2 regions of the Nakamurella multipartita DSM 44233 genome follow, and region 1 is predicted to be linked to the other one. Evidence: riboswitches for the same ligand, from Rfam matches in the RefSeq annotation. Region 1 holds a riboswitch; the other holds the start of a gene.
The links. Region 1 has a riboswitch for cyclic di-AMP ahead of NAMU_RS16000 (C40 family peptidase). Riboswitches for the same ligand answer to the same signal wherever they lie in the genome.
Positions count from the first base shown of each region.

Region 2: linked by a shared signal. The riboswitch ahead of NAMU_RS31405 (transglycosylase family protein) and the one ahead of NAMU_RS16000 (C40 family peptidase) in region 1 are both predicted to bind cyclic di-AMP.

Region 1 covers NC_013235.1:3,564,868-3,573,730, reverse strand. The annotation lists gene NAMU_RS16035 (Lrp/AsnC ligand binding domain-containing protein) at 1-28, opposite strand, end outside; gene NAMU_RS16030 (DEDD exonuclease domain-containing protein) at 88-1,929, opposite strand; gene NAMU_RS16025 (NYN domain-containing protein) at 2,033-3,337, shown strand; gene NAMU_RS16020 (HIT family protein) at 3,341-3,772, shown strand; gene NAMU_RS16015 (acyltransferase family protein) at 3,798-4,922, opposite strand; gene NAMU_RS16010 (MerR family transcriptional regulator) at 5,030-5,500, opposite strand; gene NAMU_RS16005 (hypothetical protein) at 5,715-5,918, shown strand; cyclic di-AMP (ydaO/yuaA leader) riboswitch at 6,157-6,346, shown strand; gene NAMU_RS16000 (C40 family peptidase) at 6,442-7,584, shown strand; gene NAMU_RS15995 (glycosyltransferase family 4 protein) at 7,747-8,863, shown strand, end outside.
Region 2 covers NC_013235.1:2,564,072-2,572,934, forward strand. The annotation lists gene NAMU_RS11540 (NAD(P)/FAD-dependent oxidoreductase) at 1-946, shown strand, start outside; gene NAMU_RS11545 (MarR family winged helix-turn-helix transcriptional regulator) at 987-1,568, shown strand; gene NAMU_RS11550 (hypothetical protein) at 1,609-2,187, shown strand; gene NAMU_RS11555 (DUF5709 domain-containing protein) at 2,224-2,643, shown strand; gene NAMU_RS11560 (alpha/beta hydrolase) at 2,674-3,513, shown strand; gene NAMU_RS11565 (DUF2252 domain-containing protein) at 3,916-5,340, opposite strand; gene NAMU_RS11570 (glucose-1-phosphate adenylyltransferase family protein) at 5,394-6,593, opposite strand; cyclic di-AMP (ydaO/yuaA leader) riboswitch at 6,999-7,199, shown strand; gene NAMU_RS31405 (transglycosylase family protein) at 7,205-7,975, shown strand; gene NAMU_RS11580 (MFS transporter) at 8,047-8,863, shown strand, end outside.

The sequences.
Region 1 (8,863 bases):
TGTCGATGAGCACGATCGCCGTCACCATGGACCGATGCTATGTCGCCCCGGGCCGCCGCACGCTCAGCGGCACCCGCCACGGCGCGCTCAACCGACGGTCAGCGACAACCGGCGGGCCGGCGGGTCCGGGTGTTGCGGCGCGATCCGGGTGCTGCGGGCGATGTCGGCGACCTTCATGAACGGTCGCCACCGGCCGGCCCCGGCGGCCGGGCTCGACCAGGGCGCCGAGGCCCGGACGAGCCGGCTGCCGGGACGCTCGATCCAACGCAGCAGGGTGCTGGTCTCCTCGGCCGAGGCGGCCGGCAGCGGACCCGGACCCGGGTGCACCGTCTCGGCCGAGGCCACCATCGCCTCGACCACCGGCATCGGGTCGACCCCGCGCCGGGCGTGCGCGGCCGCGGCGAATCGGCCGTGCCGGACGACCGTGAGCTCCCAGCCGCCCCGCTCGTCGGGTCGGGCCACCACCAGCTCCCGGATGGCGGCCAGGGCGCCGAGCCGCTGCCGCCGGTCGAGCGCCGCGGCCAGCGCCGACAACCGGTCCCGGGCGACCGCGGCCTGGTCGAAGCGGCCGTCGGCGGACAACCCGAGCAGCCGGGTCCGCAGCAGCTGCAGCAGCTGATCGGACCGGCCGTCGACCAGCTCGACGATCCGGGCCACCTCCCGGGCGTAGCTCAGCTCGTCCTGCCGGCCGTCGCACGGCGACCCGCAGCGACCCAGTTCGGCCAGCACGCACGGCGTTCCGTCGGGGGAGTGACGGCGGATCCGGGTGGTGCACTGCCGGATCGGCACCACGTCCTGCAGGGCCTCGACGGCCACCTGGGCGGCGACCCGATTGGGGAACGGTCCCAGGCAGGCCGGCGATCCGCGAGGCGGTTGCCGCACGATCGAGAGCCGGGGAAAGGCCTCGTCGGTCAGCGTCACCCAGCACACCCCGCCGGGCCGGCGCGAGCGCCGGTTGTAGGGCGGCTGATGGACCGCGATCAGCCGCTGCTCGCGGATGTGCGCCTCCAGGGCGTGGGCGCACTCGACATGGTCGACCCGTTCGGCCAGGGCCACCATCTGGTTGATCCGGGGCCGGTTCTCGGCCGCCGTGAAATACGAACGCACCCGCTGGGCCAGGTTGCGGGAGGTACCGACGTAAAGCACCTCCTCGCGCGGACCGCGGAACAGATAGACGCCGGGGGCCGCGGGCAGCCGATCGGCCAGCCACCGCTTGCGCCGCCGCTGCGGGGCGACGTCCCGGCTGGCGTCCTGCAGCTCGGCCAGGCTGTGCACCCCGAGGGAACCGAGCCGTTCGAACAGGGCGTGCAGCACGTCCACGGTCGCCCGGGCGTCGGTCAGCGCCCGGTGGTCGGGGCGGGTCCGGGCTCCGAGCAGGGCGGCCAGCGCGGACAGCCGCACGCTCGGCGCCTCGGCCCGGGGCAGCACCTTGCGGGCCAGCCGGACCGTGTCCACCACGGCCGGCCCGGGCCAGGGCACCTGCTGGCGGGCGCACGCGGCCCGCAGGAATCCCACGTCGAAGCGGGCGTTGTGGGCGACCAGCACCGAGCCGCGGGCGAATTCCAGGAACGCCGGCAGCACCGAGGAGATCCGGGGGGCGTCGTAGACCATCGCGTTGGTGATGCCGGTCAACATGGTGATCTGCGGCGGGATGGTCCGGCCCGGGTCGACCAGTGTGGCGAACTCGCCGAGCACCTGGCCGCCGCGCACCTTGACCGCACCGATCTCGGTGATCGCCTCGGTGGCCGGCGAACCACCGGTGGTCTCCAGATCGACCACCACGAACGTCACCTCGCGCAGCGGTTCGCCGAGCTCGTCGAAACTGCGCTGACCACCGACCGCCGGCGTCACCACGGGATCGCGCGGACCGGTCGCCGACCAGGTCGGTGCGGGGTCCGGGACGACCCCATCGTCGAGGAACAACGGCATGCGCCCGACCGTAGAACGTAGGTACGACACAGCCCCGGCACGACTCGCGCCCGGCATCGGCCAACGGCACGGCTCGGGGCGGCGGCGGTGTCAGGATGGCGGGATGACCGGAGCGGGGAACGACGTCGAGCGGGTCCGGGAGCGGCACCCGATCGACGCGCTCCCGGCGGCGGTCCGCGTCCGCATCGTGGAATGGGCCGCCGAGGTGGCTGGCCGGGTGCCCGCCCGGGACCTGTCGCCGGCCCTGCAGAAGGTGGCCCGGTTCGCGCCGGCCAAGCGGGCGCGGCTGGCCGCGACCGTGCTGGCCGACGCCGTGCAGCGGGACGAGGTGTTCCGGGCGACCCTGGCCGAGCACGTGGCCCGGATGGACGTTGACGGCGCCGCCGGGCCGGACGGACCGGCGGCGGCGGCCCGCGCCGTGCTGCTCGGCTCGCCCGACGTCGACGAGCTGGTGGCCCGGGCGGCCGCCGCCCAGGATCAGGTGGACGCGAGATCCCGGATCGCCGAGCTCGAACACGAACTGCGCTCCACCACCGCGCGCCTGGAGCGGGCCGAGCAGCAGCTCGCGGTCCGGGCGGCGGCCCCACCGGCCGACGCGAGCGTCGAGGTCGAACGGCTCAAGAAGCGGCTGCGCGACCAGGGCACCCGGGTGCGGGAGCTGCAGGATCAGCTGGCGGCCGAGCGGTCCCAGGCCGACGCCGGGCGCCGGGCGCTGGCGCAGGAGCTGGACCGCGTGCGCGAGCAGGCGCAGGCGTGGCGGCGACAGGCCGAGGCCGCCACCGGCCGGGCCGACGCGGCCGCCGAGAGCGTGCGCAAGCTGCGGGAGACCACCGACGACCGGCGGGCGGCCGACGACCGGCGCCTCGATCTGCTGCTGCAGGTGCTCGAATCGGCCGCCCTGGGTCTGCGGCGTGAATGGGACCTGATCGGCGGCGGCCCGGCGCCGGCCGAGGTGGTGGCGTCCGGGATGGCCGAACCGGCGACCGATCGACGCACCCACGATCCGGTCCGGCTCGGGGCCTGGATCGCTCTGCCGGGCACCCACCTGATCATCGACGGCTACAACGTCACCAAGACCGGGTTTGCCGAACTGTCCCTGGCCGATCAGCGCGAACGCCTGGTCCGCCAGCTCTCGGCGCTGGCGGCGCGCACGTCGGCCGAGGTCACCGTGGTCTTCGACGGCGCTGCGGTCACCACCTCGCGGCCCTTCGCCCGCGGGGTCCGGGTGCTGTTCTCGGCCCCGGGGATCCAGGCCGACGACGTCATCGCCGACCTGGTCCGGGCCGAGCCGACCGGCCGGCCGATGGTGGTGATCAGCTCGGACCGGCGGGTCGCCGACCACGCGACGCGCACGGGGGCGCGGGCGGCACCGTCGTCGGTGTTCCTGGCCGTCCTGGGCGGTGGGTGATTCATGCCTGATCGCGACCCCGACTGCCTGCTGTGCCGGCCCGACGACGCGGACCGCTTCTTCGGCCGCACCCGGGTGTGGACGGACGGCACCTGGCGGTTGTCGGTGGTCGGGCGCGGTCCGGTGGTCGGCTTCGCCCACCTGGAGCCGGTGCGGCACATCCCCTTCGTCACCGACCTCGACGGGGCCGAAGCCGCGACGTTCGGGTCGGTGCTGGCCAGGGTCACCCGCGCCCTCCGGGCGGCGGCCGGCGCGGATCTGGTCTATGCCGCGGTGTTCGGCGACCGGGTCGCCCATTTTCACGTCAACCTGGCCCCGCACCGGTCGGGTGATGCGTTGGCCGGTGGACCGGCGATGCTCGTCCCGGGGGCCGCGGACGCCCCCGCGGCCGAGCATCAGGAGTTCCTGACCGCGCTCGGGCACCACCTCGACTGACCCATCACGCACGATCCCCGGTCGGTCAGACGCCGGCCGACCGGTCGCCAGCGCCGGGCAACCACCGAGGCAGGGTCGCATTCTTACGCCGCAGGGCGCGTCGCTCGATGCCGTACCAGGAAGCCAGGGCCAGTGGGATCACCAGCACCAGGCTGACGGTCACGAAGGCCGGGGTGGGCAGCGTCGCCAGCACCGTCAGCATGAGCAACTGCTGCAGCGGGTAGTGATAGATGTACACGCCATAGGACAGGTCGACCTTCAGGCGCAGGTTCCTGGGTAGCCCGGCGGCCAGGTAGATGAGCACGTACGCCAGGGGGACGGCCCCGACCATCCGGTAGTTCTCCAGCAGCCCGGCACTGGCGAGGAACACCACGGCGGCGGCGAGAGCGAACCAGGCGTTGAGGGGCACCCGGTGGGCATAGAGGTAGAAGCTGGCCCCGATCATGAACAGCATCAGCATCCGCAGCGTGGTGTCTCCGATGCCGACGGGCACCCCGAGGTCGTAGAGAGTGGCCATCGCCCACAGCGTCACCGCCAGGGCCGGGACCACCCAGCGGCGTCGACGCAGCAGGCCGAGGACGCCCAGGACGGCCAGCACGACATAGCAGCCGGCCTCCAGGATCAGGGTCCACAGCGATCCGTCGACCACCAGCGGTTCGGGGTTGTTCGCGAAGATGGACGCGATCCCGTAGGTGAAGATCATCAGCCCGGCGTTGACCAGGACGAACCGGGGTCCGGAGTCAGGTGAGGTGAACAGTTCGGACAGCGGGCGCCCCTCCAACAACAAGGCGATCGGTGCGACCACGAAGGCCAGCACCAGCAGGCAGACCCAGAACGCCGGCATGATGCGCAGGAACCGGTGCCAGGCGTAGCGCCAGAAATCGTTCAGCGTGACCCAGCTCCGGGTGACCAGGAAGCCGCTGAGGATGAAGAAGCCGTCCAGGGCGTAGTCGCCCAAGGTAGAGATGCCGAAGGTCGGCTGGTCGCCGGTCCGAATGACGATCCCGTGCGCGACTCCGACGGTCGCGGCCAGGCCGAGCCGGATCAGGTCGAAGTTGTTGCGCCGTGGACCGAACCGTTCGTGCAGGGTCGTCCACCGCGCCGGTGACCCCGTCGGCGCCGTTGGCCGGGGCGTGATCCGTGGTGCCATCCGTGGTGCCATCCGTCCCCCGAGACATTGGTGCGGCCGGAACCCTACTCTCACCCGAGAGTAGAGTATGACCGTGGCCGGGCGGGCGTCGAGGGCTGTCCGGCCCATCAGCTCGTCGGGGGGTCTCCGGGTTCGGACGCACGCAGCAGGTCGGCCAACAAGGCCGCGAACTCGGTGCCGTAGGCCAGGTGCCGGCGAATCCGGTCCACACTCTGCCGGGTCTGCTGGGCGAACTCCTGCAGGGTGGCCCGGGCGGTGGCGCGGTCCTCGGGGCCGGACTCGTCGGACTGCAGGACGTCCAGGACGTCGAGCAATTGCTGCATCTGCTCGAGCGTGAAGCCGATCGGCTTCATCCGACGGATCACCAGGATGCGTTCGATGTCGGCGTCGCTGTAGAGCCGGAACCCGCCCTCGCTACGTCCGGAGGGCGAGACCAGGCCCGCCTCGTGCCAGTGCCGCAGCGTGTTGTGCGACAGCGCGGTCCGCTCGGCCACCGTCCCGATCTGGTACCGCGGCACGCTGCGGTCGTCGCGCAGCTCCCCGGCCGAATCGGCGATCCCGTTCACTGAGGTGTCCACCGGTTCCTTCCTGTGCCGGGCCCGCCTCGGCTCGGGCCCAGTGAACCACGTCGCCGCGCCGGGCAAGTTCCGGTCGGAGGCGCCGCTCCAGGTGCCGCTCGAGGGCCGTGGCAGGCCGCGGAGGAGGCCCCGTTCGAAGGCCCACTGTCAGAGGTCGTCTCTAGCGTCCGGGTGGACAGCCGGATACGGCGGATATCACGGAACGGAGCGCGTCATGCACATCGATTGCGACCACTGCGCGGTCAAGGGCCCAGCCTGCAGCGGCTGCGTGGTCACGGTCCTGCTCGGGTCGACGCCGGAGGGTATCGACTGGGATGAGTCCGAACGGGCGGCGCTCGGTGTCCTGGCCGAATCGGGGCTGGTCCCGCCGCTGCGCCTGGTGCCGGTCACCCGATCGACCCATCGGGCAGCAGGGTGACCCCCGGTGGTGAGGTAGGCTCGCCCGGTTACCGGGTGTGACGGTGATCTCATTTCGGTCACAACCGCGAAATGGCCTCGTCCCTGCTCCATTGTCCCAGGTCAGGCCGTGGTAAAGGGGTGTTGACCTATGCACTCGCATGGCTTTATCCCCAAATTCGCAGACTCGACTGGACTCTTTCGGGTCGGTCTCGTAACCTGACCGAGACCTTCTGGCCGTATCCACCAATCGGGTGGTCCCAGAGGTCCCGCCGAATCGGCCAGCGTGCTTATCAGCGCGTGACGTCGAACCGGGGAACCAGGTTTGTCTGGGGTGAATCCCCTGGTCGAGCGCGCGCAGCTGCATGCTGCCCGCAATCGGCAAGGGGTAGGGCTAACTTCCTGGCCCGAACCCGTCAGCTAACTCGGTAGGCGGCGAGGAGGAAGGTACGCCTGCCTTGGCGACCCTGCACGCCCGTCCGCGCCCGGCCATGACGCACAGTCTTCGTCGCCGGAGCCGTGGTGTCGCCATCGGCGTCATTGCGATGTTGTCCGCGAGCCTGATGTGGACCGGTTCGGCTCTGGCCGATCCGGAGAACCCGGCCACCGCCGACGAAGCCCAACGCGCCTACCTGGACAGTTCCCACCGCGCCGGGGTACTCAACGAAGAAGTTCTGGTCGCGCAGGAAAAGCAGGACGCGGCCAACGCGGCCGCGGCTGCCGCGGGCGACCAGGTCACGGCCGCCGGTGTGGCCGCCGAAGCCGCGCGCGCCCAGGCCGAGCAGGCCGATGCGGCCGCCGCCAGCTACCAGGGCAAGGTCAACGCCTTCGCCAACGCCAGCTTCCGGGGCGCCCGGTTGGACGGCATGTCCGTCCTGCTGACCGCCGGCTCGGCCGAGGACTTCCTGGACCAGGCGACCTCGCTGGACCGGGTCGCCGCCGATACGCAGCAGACCCTGGACGAGGCCATCGCCGCCCGCGATGCCGCCACCCAGGCCAAGGCGCAGGCTGACGCCGCCGCGGCCGCCGCGGCGCAGGCCAAGGCCGACGCCGACGCCGCGGCCGCCGCCGCCGCGCAGGCGACCGCCGACGTGACCTCCCGCAAGGCCGATCTGGATGCCGAGGCCGCCCGGTACAAGGCGCTGTACGACTCCCTGTCCGAGCAGGAGCGGCAGGCCGCCGCTGCCGCCGAGGAGCAGGCCAACGCCGCGGCCAATGCCGCCGCCGAGCCAGCCGCGGCGCCGCAGGCCGCAAGCCGGTCCGATCGCAGCACCACCAGCGACTCGTCCGCCGCGACCAGCTCGGCCGCGGCGGCCGCCAGCGCGCCGGCCGGCAGCGGAGCCGCGGCGGCCGCGGTCGCCGCCGCTCTGTCCAAGGTCGGCTCGCCCTACGTCTACGGCGCTGCCGGCCCGAACGCCTTCGACTGCTCGGGTCTGACCTCGTGGGCGTGGGCCCAGGCCGGCGTCAGCATCCCGCGGACCTCCGGCGGCCAGGCCGGCCTGCCGTCGGTCCCGCTGAGCGAGCTGCAGCCCGGTGACCTGGTCACCTACTACTCGCCGGTCTCGCACGTGGCCATGTACATCGGCAACGGCCAGGTCGTGCACGCCTCCACCGAGACCCGTCCGGTGTACGTCACCACGGTCAGCGGGGCCGGCCCGAACGCGACCGGGCATCGCGTCACCGGCTGATCATCGAGTCGGCCGTGACGGCCATCGCGGTTCCGGGTTCCGCCGGGCATTAGGCTCGGCGGAACCAACCACCGGGTCGGCGGCGCGGCGCTTTCCCGCCGGCGTCGTCGGCCCGATCGGCGCGTCGGCCGGAACCGGCCAGAAGGGCCCGGTGCTCCCCACGTGCGGCGAACACTGTTGGTCACCAACGACTTTCCGCCTCGCGCCGGTGGAATTCAGTCCTACCTACTGGCATTGGCCCAGCGGCTGCCGGCCGACGCTCTGGTGGTCTACGCGCCCGACTGGCCGGGCGCGGCGGAATTCGATGCCGCTCAGCCGTTCTCGGTCTATCGGCACCCCGGTTCGTTGATGCTGCCGGGGGACTCGGTCCGGCGCCGCGCCCTCGAACTGATCCGGACCCATCGGATCGGGGCCGTCTGGTACGGCGCCGCGGCCCCGCTGGGGCTGCTCACCCCAGGGCTGCGCGCGGACGGCATCGTGCGCACCGTCGCCTGTACCCACGGGCACGAGGTCGGGTGGTCGATGCTGCCCGGTGCGCGCCAGGCTCTGCGCCGGATCGGCCGGGACAACGACGTGCTCACCTTCGTCAGCCGCTATGCGCGGCGCCGCATCTCGGCCGCGTTGGGTCCGATGGCGGCCCTGGAATACCTGCCGCCGGGTGTGCTCACCCAGACCTACCGGCCCGATCCGGCGGCGCGACGCACGGTGCGCCAGGACTATTGCCTCGGCGATGCGCCGCTGGTGCTCTCGGTGTCCCGTCTGGTGGCCCGCAAGGGCCAGGACGCCCTGATCCGGGCGGTGCCGCGGCTGCGTGACCGGGTGCCCGACGTGCGAGTCCTGATCGTCGGCGACGGCCCCGACCGCGGGCGGTTGGAGTCGCTCATCGACCGGCTGCAGGTCCGGGACCAGGTGCGGCTGGCCGGGTCGGTTCCATGGGCCGATCTGCCGGCCCACTACGCGTCCGCCGACGTGTTCGCCATGCCCTGCCGGACGCGGGGCCTCGGGCTGGATGTGGAAGGCCTGGGCCTGGTGTTCCTGGAGGCCTCGGCCAGCGGGCTGCCCGTGGTGGCCGGCCGTTCCGGGGGCGCGCCCGAGACGGTGCTGCCGGGACGGACCGGAACGGTCGTCGACGGCCGCAACGTCGCCGAACTGGCCGACGCGGTGGGGGAGTTGCTGGCCGATCCGGCCCGGGCCGCGGCCTGGGGTGCGCACGGGCGGGACTGGGTCACCCGGGAGTGGACCTGGCAGGCGTCGGCGGATCGGTTGGCCGAGCTGCTGT
Region 2 (8,863 bases), 1.0 Mb from region 1:
GACGACCAACTATTTCGGCACCAAGGGTGCGCAGGAGAACTCGCTGGCGATCTACACCCGGGCCCAGGCGCTGCGGCTGCGGGACAAGATCTTCACCAACCTGGAGCACGCCGCCGCGGCCAACACCGAGGAGGACCTGGCCATCGTGGTGGTCGGGGCCGGCCCGACCGGAGTCGAGATGGCCGGTGCGCTGGCCGAACTGCGCAACGACGCGATGGCCACGGTGTATCCCGAGCTCGATCCCCGGCGCACGCACATCGTGCTGGTCGAGATGTCGGACAAGGTGCTGGCCCCGTTCGCGCCGCCGCTGCGGGACTTCGCCGCGCGGGCCCTGCGCGAGCGCGGGGTGGAGCTGCGGCTGAACACCTCGGTGGCCGAGGTGCGACCCGACGGGGTGGTCCTCGGTGGCGGTGAATTTCTCAAGGCCGGCGTCGTGGTGTGGGCCACCGGGGTCACGGTCCCGGCCGCGGTGAAGGACTGGGGCCTGCCGCAGGGCCGGGGCGGGCGGATCACCGTGGACAAGGATCTGCGGGTCACCGGCTTCAAGAACATCTTCGCCGTCGGCGACATCGCGCTGCTGCCCGAACCGCTGCCGCAGCTGGCCCAGCCCGCGCTGCAGGGCGGGCAGCACGCGGGCAAGCAGGTCGTGGCCCTGATCGCCGGCCGCCCGACCCACCCGTTCCACTACCACGACAAGGGCACGATGGCGACGGTCGGCCGGCGCGCGGCCATCGCCGACATCCAGCTGATCAAGGGCCGGTCCATCCGGTTGACCGGGACCCTGGCCTGGTTGGCCTGGCTGTTCGTGCACATCGTGATGCTGCTGGGCAACCGGAACCGGCTGGCCACCTTCGTCAACCTGACCACGAAGTACTTCGCACCGTCGCGCCGGACCAATCCGATCGTCGGGGACGTGCCCGTGTTCGAACATCCTGGGCGAAGTTGATCCATCAACCTCTTGCCCATTTCTGGGTACTCTCGCAGGTATGACGTCCTCACCGCGCTGGCTCTCCGACTCGGAGCAGCGAGCCTGGCGCGCGATCCAGCAGTTCGGGGCGCCGCTGGCCGCGGCCCTGAACCGGCAGCTGGTGGCCGATTCGGCGCTGTCCTCGGCCGACTACCAGGTGCTCGTCGTGCTCACCGAGGGCGGCCCGGAGGGGCTGCGAGCCGGTGAACTGGGCCGGGCCACCGGCTGGGAGAAGAGCCGGCTCTCGCACCATCTCAAGCGGATGCAGGCGCGTGGGCTGGTGCGCCGCGAGGAGTGCCGCACCGACGGGCGCGGCCTTCTCGTGCTGATCACCCCGGCCGGCCGGCAGGCCATCGCCGACGCCGCCCCGGGGCATGTGGCCACGGTCCGCGATCTGGTGATCGACGCGCTGACCCCCGAGCAGCTGCAGGTCCTGGCCGAGGCCGGGGAGGCAGTGGGGGCCCGGCTGACCGCCGTCAACTGCCGTGCCGCCGAAGCGGAGGGTTTCGACACCGCGGCCGGTGCCGACAGTGTCGAGGGGGCCGTCGAGCTCCCGTCAATCGACGCGCAAGGGGTGGGTCATGTCTCAACCTCCAGTTGAGGGTAAGGGTTTACCGGCCCCCTCGCGGACCAAGCAGGCGATGACGGCGGCCGCGGCCGCGCGGGACACGGCGATCAGCCGGTTCGTCTCGGTGTTGATTCCGGTGATCAAGGCGACGCGGGTGCCGATCCTGCTGGTCATCCTGGTCCCGGTGGTGCCGGCCGTGCTGGTCATCTCGATCGCCCTGTCCCGGCCCGGCCCGGACGACTGGTTCTGGGTCGTGCTGGCCGGCTTCGGCCTGGTCCTGGCCGGCTGGCTGGCCTGGCGCCGCCGGCAACTGCTCGCGGTGGCCGCCGACCGGGACACCCTCGTCGTCGCCCTCACCGGCCTGGTCACCGGACGCGACCTGTGGGCCCAGCTGATCGACAACCTGAGCGTGGGCAAGGTCGGCGCCGTCGCCGCGCGCCGCTCCCGCCCGGTGCGGGCGCTGCGCGGGCTCTGGCGCGGGGTCAAGGCCGCCGGGGTGCTGGCCGAGTTCGCGGCCAGCGATGAGCTGGCGCCGCTGACGCCGATGCGGCTGCGCGGCCTGTGGCTACTGGTGGTGTCCTGCCTGCTGGCCGGCGGGGTCCTGGGCATCGCGGTGCTGGTCGCCGGTCTGCTGTACCTGCTCGGCGCCTGACGCGGCTGCGCCCGCGCGACGGCTACGGTGGTGGACATGATCGACGAGACGCAACCCGGGTACGACGTGACCGAAGGGGTCTCCGAGCAGCTGACCGTCAGCGACACGTTGTCCGACGAGCGGCTCGACGACTTCCTCGACGAGGGCTACAACCCCCCGGACCGTGAACCGACGGTGCAGGTGCCCACCGAGTCCGAGGAGGAGCGGGGGCAGAGCCTGGATGAGCTGCTCCGGGCCGAGACGCCGGACGTCTGGGAACGGGACGAGGAGAACCTGTTCGACGAGTCGGGCGACGAGGTCGGCGATGTGCGGGCCGGGCGGCTGGTCGCCGACGGGTCCGACGCCTACGCGGACAACCGCAACGACGTGCTGGCCGACGACGTCGGCATCGACGGGGCCGGGGCCAGCGCCGAAGAGGCGGCCATGCACGTCATCGACGAGTACGACCAGCGCTGACCGCGGTTGCCCGGACGGGTCCGGCGGCGCATGCTGACCATCGTTCTGGTCCTGGTCGGGGCCTTGCTCGCGGGAGTCGCGGTGCTGTGGTCGGGGCAACGGCGGCTGATCTACCAGCCCGACACCAGTGCCGTGCCGGCGGCCTCGGCGCTGCTCGACGACGCCCTGGACGTCACCCTGACCACCGAGGACGGCGTGGCCCTGCGCGCGCTGTACGTGCGGGCGCCGGTGCCCCGCGACCCGGCCGGGTGCCGCAGCACGGTGCTGGTGGCGCCGGGCAACGGAGGTAACCGGGCCGGCCGGCTGCCGTTGGCCCGGGCCCTGCGTGAGGCCGGCTTCGGGGTGCTGCTGCTGGACTACCGCGGTTATGGCGGCAATCCCGGTCGGCCCAGCGAGGACGGGTTGGCGGCCGACGCCCGTGCGGCCTACGCGTTCCTGACCGGCGACGCCGGCCTGTCCGCGGACGAGTTGATCTACCTGGGGGAGAGCCTGGGTGGGGCCGTGGTCACCCGGCTGGCCACCGAGCACCCCCCGGCCGCCCTGCTGCTGCGCTCCCCGTTCACCGAGCTGGCCGACGTGGCCCAGCGGCAGGTCCCGGTGCTGCCGGTGCGGTGGCTGCTGCGGGACCGGTTCCCGGTGGTCGACCTGACGGTGGCCCTGCCGGTGCCCACCACGGTGGTCTACGGCACCGCGGACACTCTCGTGCCACCCGCGCTGAGCCTGACCGTGGCGGCCCGGTCGGCCGGCGATCCCGTGGTGATCGCGATCGAGGGGGCCGACCACAACGACCCGGCCCTGACCCACGGGCCCGATCTGATCGCGGCCGCTGTGGTGCTGGCCAAGCGGGCCGGCTGCCCGCCGGCGGGCTGAACGCCCTGGTTGGCCCGGCCGAGCCAACCGATTTCGCGGGTGGCGGAAAACCGTTGCGCGGGTGCGGATCGCGACGTAAGTTCGCTGGTACACGAGGAAGGAGGTGGTCCTGAGTTGAGTATTTCTCGGACACGTGAGGTGGCTGGCCGCTAGGCCGCACCGACCGAAAGGGCCCTCCAGTCCTCGTCGAGGAACTGCGGTCCAGCAATTCACGGACAGTCACCCGACCCCCGGCGCCGCCGACCCCGTCCAATCGGCCCCCCGCGAGCATCGCGAGGGAAACGGCCCGGGGGTTGTCCGTGTCCGGCGGCAGTTCCCGGCCCCGCCAGCTCGCGCCGACCGGCGGCTCGCGCCGTTCCTGCGCTCGCCCGTCCCGCGCTCGGTCGTCCGGGTCGGCCCGCGCTACAGGCCCCGCTCGACCGGCATGATGCCCCGCTGGACCGCCTTGACCAGCGCCGCATGGTCGGCCTCGGTCTGATCGGCGTAGAGCCGCGCGAAATGGGCCAGCGCGACGTCGAGCTTGTCGCTCTTGCCGCAGTATCCGGCGATCATCGAGGCGCCCGAGGTCCGGGCGTGGCCCTTGGCCAGCAGATGCCCGACGATGCCGGCGTAGTCGGCCAGCGCCGAGCCGTCGATCGAGTCCAGGGCCACGGTGCCCTTCATGTTCCGGAACTGGCGGACGTAGTACTGCCGGCCGTCGGCCTCGGCCCAGCCCAGCAACGGGTCGCTGACCGTCTGCAGGGCCTGCTGGTACTCGACCACCCGCTGGCCCTGATGGGCGTGCCAGGCCGACTCGCCGTGCACGTACTTGGCCAGCACCGACCGGCGGGCCTGCTTGAGCTGCAGGAAGACGACGTCGTCGGGACTGCTGCCCTCGAGCAGCACCACGTAGGCGCGCAACCCGACACTGCCGACCCCGACGACCTTGTGGGCGATGTCGACGATCGTGTAGCCGCCCAGGGCCCGCCGCCAGTGCGGGGCCAGCGTCTGCAGGTACCCGTCCAGCCCCGCGGACAGGATCGCGAAGTCCTGCTCGCTGACCCGGGTGATCAGGGGCGGCTCCTCCACGATCCGGCGCCGGCCCTGCTCCTGATGGGTGAAGCGGGGCAGCGCGCGGTCGCTGGTGCGGTGGCGGGCCCGGGAGACGGCGCGCCGGATCTCCTGCCGCAGTGAGGGGTTGGAGGTGGTCTTGTGCAGGTGGTCGACGTCGATCCGCTGGTAGGAGCGCGCCAGCAGGGGAGTGCGGGCCAGTTCCCGCACCTCGGTGCGGTAGGCGGCCACGCATTGCCGCGCGGCGGACTCGCAGTCCGACTCGCCGGCCCCGTTCTGCCGGCCGGCCACCCAGATGCTGGCCACCAGTCTGCGCAGGTCCCATTCCCAGCCACCGGGGTGGGCCTCGTCGAAGTCGTTCAGATCCATGACCAGGTCGCGCTCGGGCGAGGCGTAGAAGCCGAAGTTGCCCAGATGCGAGTCACCGCAGATGACCGGGGTGATGCCGGTCGAGGGCAACCGGGCGACGTCCTCGGCCATCACGATGGCCGTCCCACGCAGGAAGCCGTAGGGGCTGCCGATCATCCGGCCCACCCGGATCGGGATGAGCCAGTCCAGCCGACCCTCGTGCGAGTCCATGATCAGCTGGACCGGGTCGGGCCGGCCGATCGGCGGCGCCCAGTCGGCCAGCGACTGCCGGGACACCTTGTCGCGCAGCGACTTGCCCATCAGGTATCGGTCGGCCCGGGCGGTCGGGCGCCGGGACAGGGAGTCGAACGATTCGCTGTCGGCGGTGGCCAGGACGACGTGCCCGCGGGACTTGCTGCGACCGATCACAGCCGGCACCCTAGTGCCCCCGCGGGCCGGGCGCGCGGACGCCGGCCTGCGGGTCAGCGCGCGGCGCGGATCAGGTCGCGAGGTCGGTGCGGCTCCACCTGCGTGCCCGCCGGCAGCTCGGCGTCGGCGGCGATCCGGCGGTGGGCCCCGATCACCACGGGGTGCCGCGCCTGCGGTGCCCCCAGCGTGGCCCGCCGGCCGACCACGCTGCCCTCGGCGATCACCGACCGGCTGACCTGGGCGCCGGCCCGGACCACGACGTCGTCCATCAGCACGCTGTGCCGGACGGTGGCGCCGCGTTCGATCACCACCCCCGGCCCGAGCACCGAGTTCACCACCGCGCCGGCGACGTCGGCGGCCGGCGCGAGCCAGACGCGTTCGAGCTCGGCGGTCCGGCGGACCCGGGCCGGACCGCGCATCGGCATGGAGGTCAGGATCGGCCAGTCCGGGTCGTCCAGCCGCATCGGCGGCCGGTCCCGCAACAGCTCGAGCTGCCCGTCCAGGTAGGCCATCGGCGTGCCCAGGTCACGCCAGTGCCCTCGGTGGTGGAAGTCGCCCACGGTGCCGTCGGCGACCAGGCTGGGCAACAGCCGCTCGCCGTAGTCGCCGAGCTCGCCGGTGCGATGCAGCTCGCGCAGGTGCTCGGCCAGCACGTCCGGGCGGTAGGCGAAGACCTCGGTGCCGACGGAGCGGCCGCGGCCGTGCTCGGGCTTGTAGTCGACCGAGCGGACCCGACCGCCGTCGGCCTGTACCACCAGGTAACGGGACACGTCCGCGCCCGCCGGCAGGGTGGTGGACACGACGGTGGCGTCGACGCCGGACTCCCGATGCTGGGCCAGCACGGCGCGCAGGTCCAGGGTGAGCAAGTGGTCGGCGCTGCAGACCAGCAGGACCTCCGGGTCGTAGGCGGCGATCACCGGCCAGTTCCGGATCAATGCGTCGGCGTTGCCGGAGGCAAACCCGTCGTGGGCCGGTCCCTGGAACGGGGCGAGGAGACGAAAGCCGCCCCGGGTGCGGTCCAGGTCCCAGGGGCGACCGCCGGCCAGATGCTCACTGAGCAGGTGCGGCTCGTACTGCTGGAGCACCCAGACGTCGGACAGGCCGCTGTGGGCGGCGTTGGACAGGGCGAGATCGATCAACCGGTAGTTGCCGCCGACCGGCAGCGACGGCTTGGCCCGGCCTGTGGTCAGGGGGCCCAGCCGCGATCCGCGGCCCCCGGCGAGCACCACGCACAGCACGCGTCCATGTGTCATCCACAGGCTCTTCCCCGCTGGCCCATGGGCCACACGGTGTTTACTGACGCGAACAACGGGGAATACTTGGCGCGGCCGACCGGTGCGGCGGTGCGCACGCTGTGCGACCGCTGTGCGCGGTCCTAGTAAAGCTTGTCCAAAATACTAGGCCGATCGGGTGAATTTGGATGATCCACAGGTAGGTCGACCGGAGGGTGGGGAAGCGGTCGTCAGACCCCGGTCCAGCAGCCAAAACGCCGCACCGCGGCCTGCCGAGCTGATCGTTACCAATCCGTTATGTCCAGATCGGGTCCCTGGACATTCGATCCCTGCTCCGTATCGTCTTGTGGGAGCCGGGTTTTCGCCCGGCGCCTCCGTCCGTAAAACTCCGGGCCACACGCCGAGTGCTGTCCACCCAGGCCCGGAGAACCGAAAGAGCAGAAAGGCTAGGACAGCAGCGGGGAAACCAACTTCGGGAGCCGCATGGCTTCCTTGGGGTTAATTCGGGCCCACCCCCAGTGGGTCCGGACGGGCGATCCCCTGCACCCATTCGCCAACGCCATCGGCGCTGGAGTGGGTCGCGCCCGAACCCGACAGCTCACCTCGCAGGCGTAGCTAGGGGAAACACAGACATGACCCGTCGTACCGTCGCGCGCCATCGCAAGCCTTCCAAGGCCCGCACCTTCGCCCTCCGTGGTGCCACCGTCGGCGTGGTCGCCGGCGCTGCCGCCCTGGGTCTGGGCGCCGGCACCGCCTCCGCCGCCCCCGACTCGACCTGGGACGCCGTCGCGCAGTGCGAGAGCAGCGGCAACTGGTCCATCAACACCGGCAACGGCTACTACGGCGGCCTGCAGTTCTCGCAGTCCACCTGGAACGCCTTCGGCGGCCAGGAGTACGCCGCTCGCGCCGACCTGGCCACCAAGGAGCAGCAGATCGCCATCGCCGAGAAGACGCTGGCCGGTCAGGGCTGGGGCGCCTGGGCCTGCGCCTACGCCGGCGGCGGCGAGGGTGCCACCCAGCGCTCGGTGAGCGGTTCGTCCTCCTCGTCCGACAGCTCGTCCGACAGCTCCTCCAGCAGCTCGTCCGGCAGCTCCGCCAGCAGCTCGTCCTCGGACAGCAGCTCCTCGCGCAGCAGCCGCAGCCAGAACGACACCCAGGAGTCCTCGCGGGGCAGCCACCGCTCCTGGAACCAGGACAGCGACTCGTCCGGCTCCAGCAGCTCGTCGGTGACCGCCGGGAGCGCGGCCGACGGCACCTACACCGTGGCCTCGGGCGACACCCTCTACAAGATCGCCGCCGCCAACGGCGTCTCCGGTGGCTGGGAGGCCGTGTACCAGGCCAACTCCGACATCATCCCGGACCCGAACCTGATCTACCCGGGCCAGGTCCTGCGCATCCCGTGAGCTAGCTCACGCCCGGTCCCCGCTGACCGCAGCCAGCCGACGGCGTCCCGTCACCCCGGTAACATCCGGGCGTGGGGGGACGCCGTTGGGCTATCGGGGCTGCCGGCACGGCCGTCCTGCTGGCCGCCCTGGACGCGTACGTCGTCGTCGGGTTGCTGGTCGACATGGTCGTGGACCTGGGCATCCCGGTGAACCGGCTGGAACGGGCCACCCCGATCGTCACCGGTTTCCTGCTCGGGTACGTCGCGGCCATGCCGCTGCTGGGTCAGGCCTCCGACCGGTACGGCCGGCGCCGGGTGCTGCAGCTATGCCTGCTGGGCTTTGCCGCCGGCTCGGCCCTCACCGCCGCGGCGGGTTCGGTGCCGTTGCTGGTGGCCGGTCGCGCCGTGCAGGGCATCGCCGGCGGGGCCCTGTTGCCGGTGACCATGGCCCTGGTCGCCGATCTGTGGCCGGAGCGGCGCCGGGCCGGCGTCCTGGGCGCGGTCGGGGCCGCCCAGGAGATCGGCAGCGTCCTGGGCACCTTGTACGGCGTCGGGGTGGCCGCCCTGTTCGCCTCGTGGCCGTTGTTCGCCGCGCTCCAGCCGGAGAGCTGGCGCTGGGTGTTCTGGGTCAACCTGCCGCTGGCCGCGATCGCCATGCTCGTGGTGCAGCTGACCGTTCCCCGCTCCGCGGCGCGGCCGGGCGATCGCCCCGGCGTCGACCTGATCGGGGGCGCGCTGCTGGCCCTGGCCCTTGGCCTGCTGGTGGTCGCGCTCTACAACCCGGACCCGTCCCGATCCGTCCTGCCGTCCTGGGGATGGCCCGCGCTGGCCGGGGTGGCGGCGTTGGTCGTCGCCTTCGTCGCGTACGAGCGGCGGGCCCGAGTGCGGCTGCTGGATCCGGCGGGCG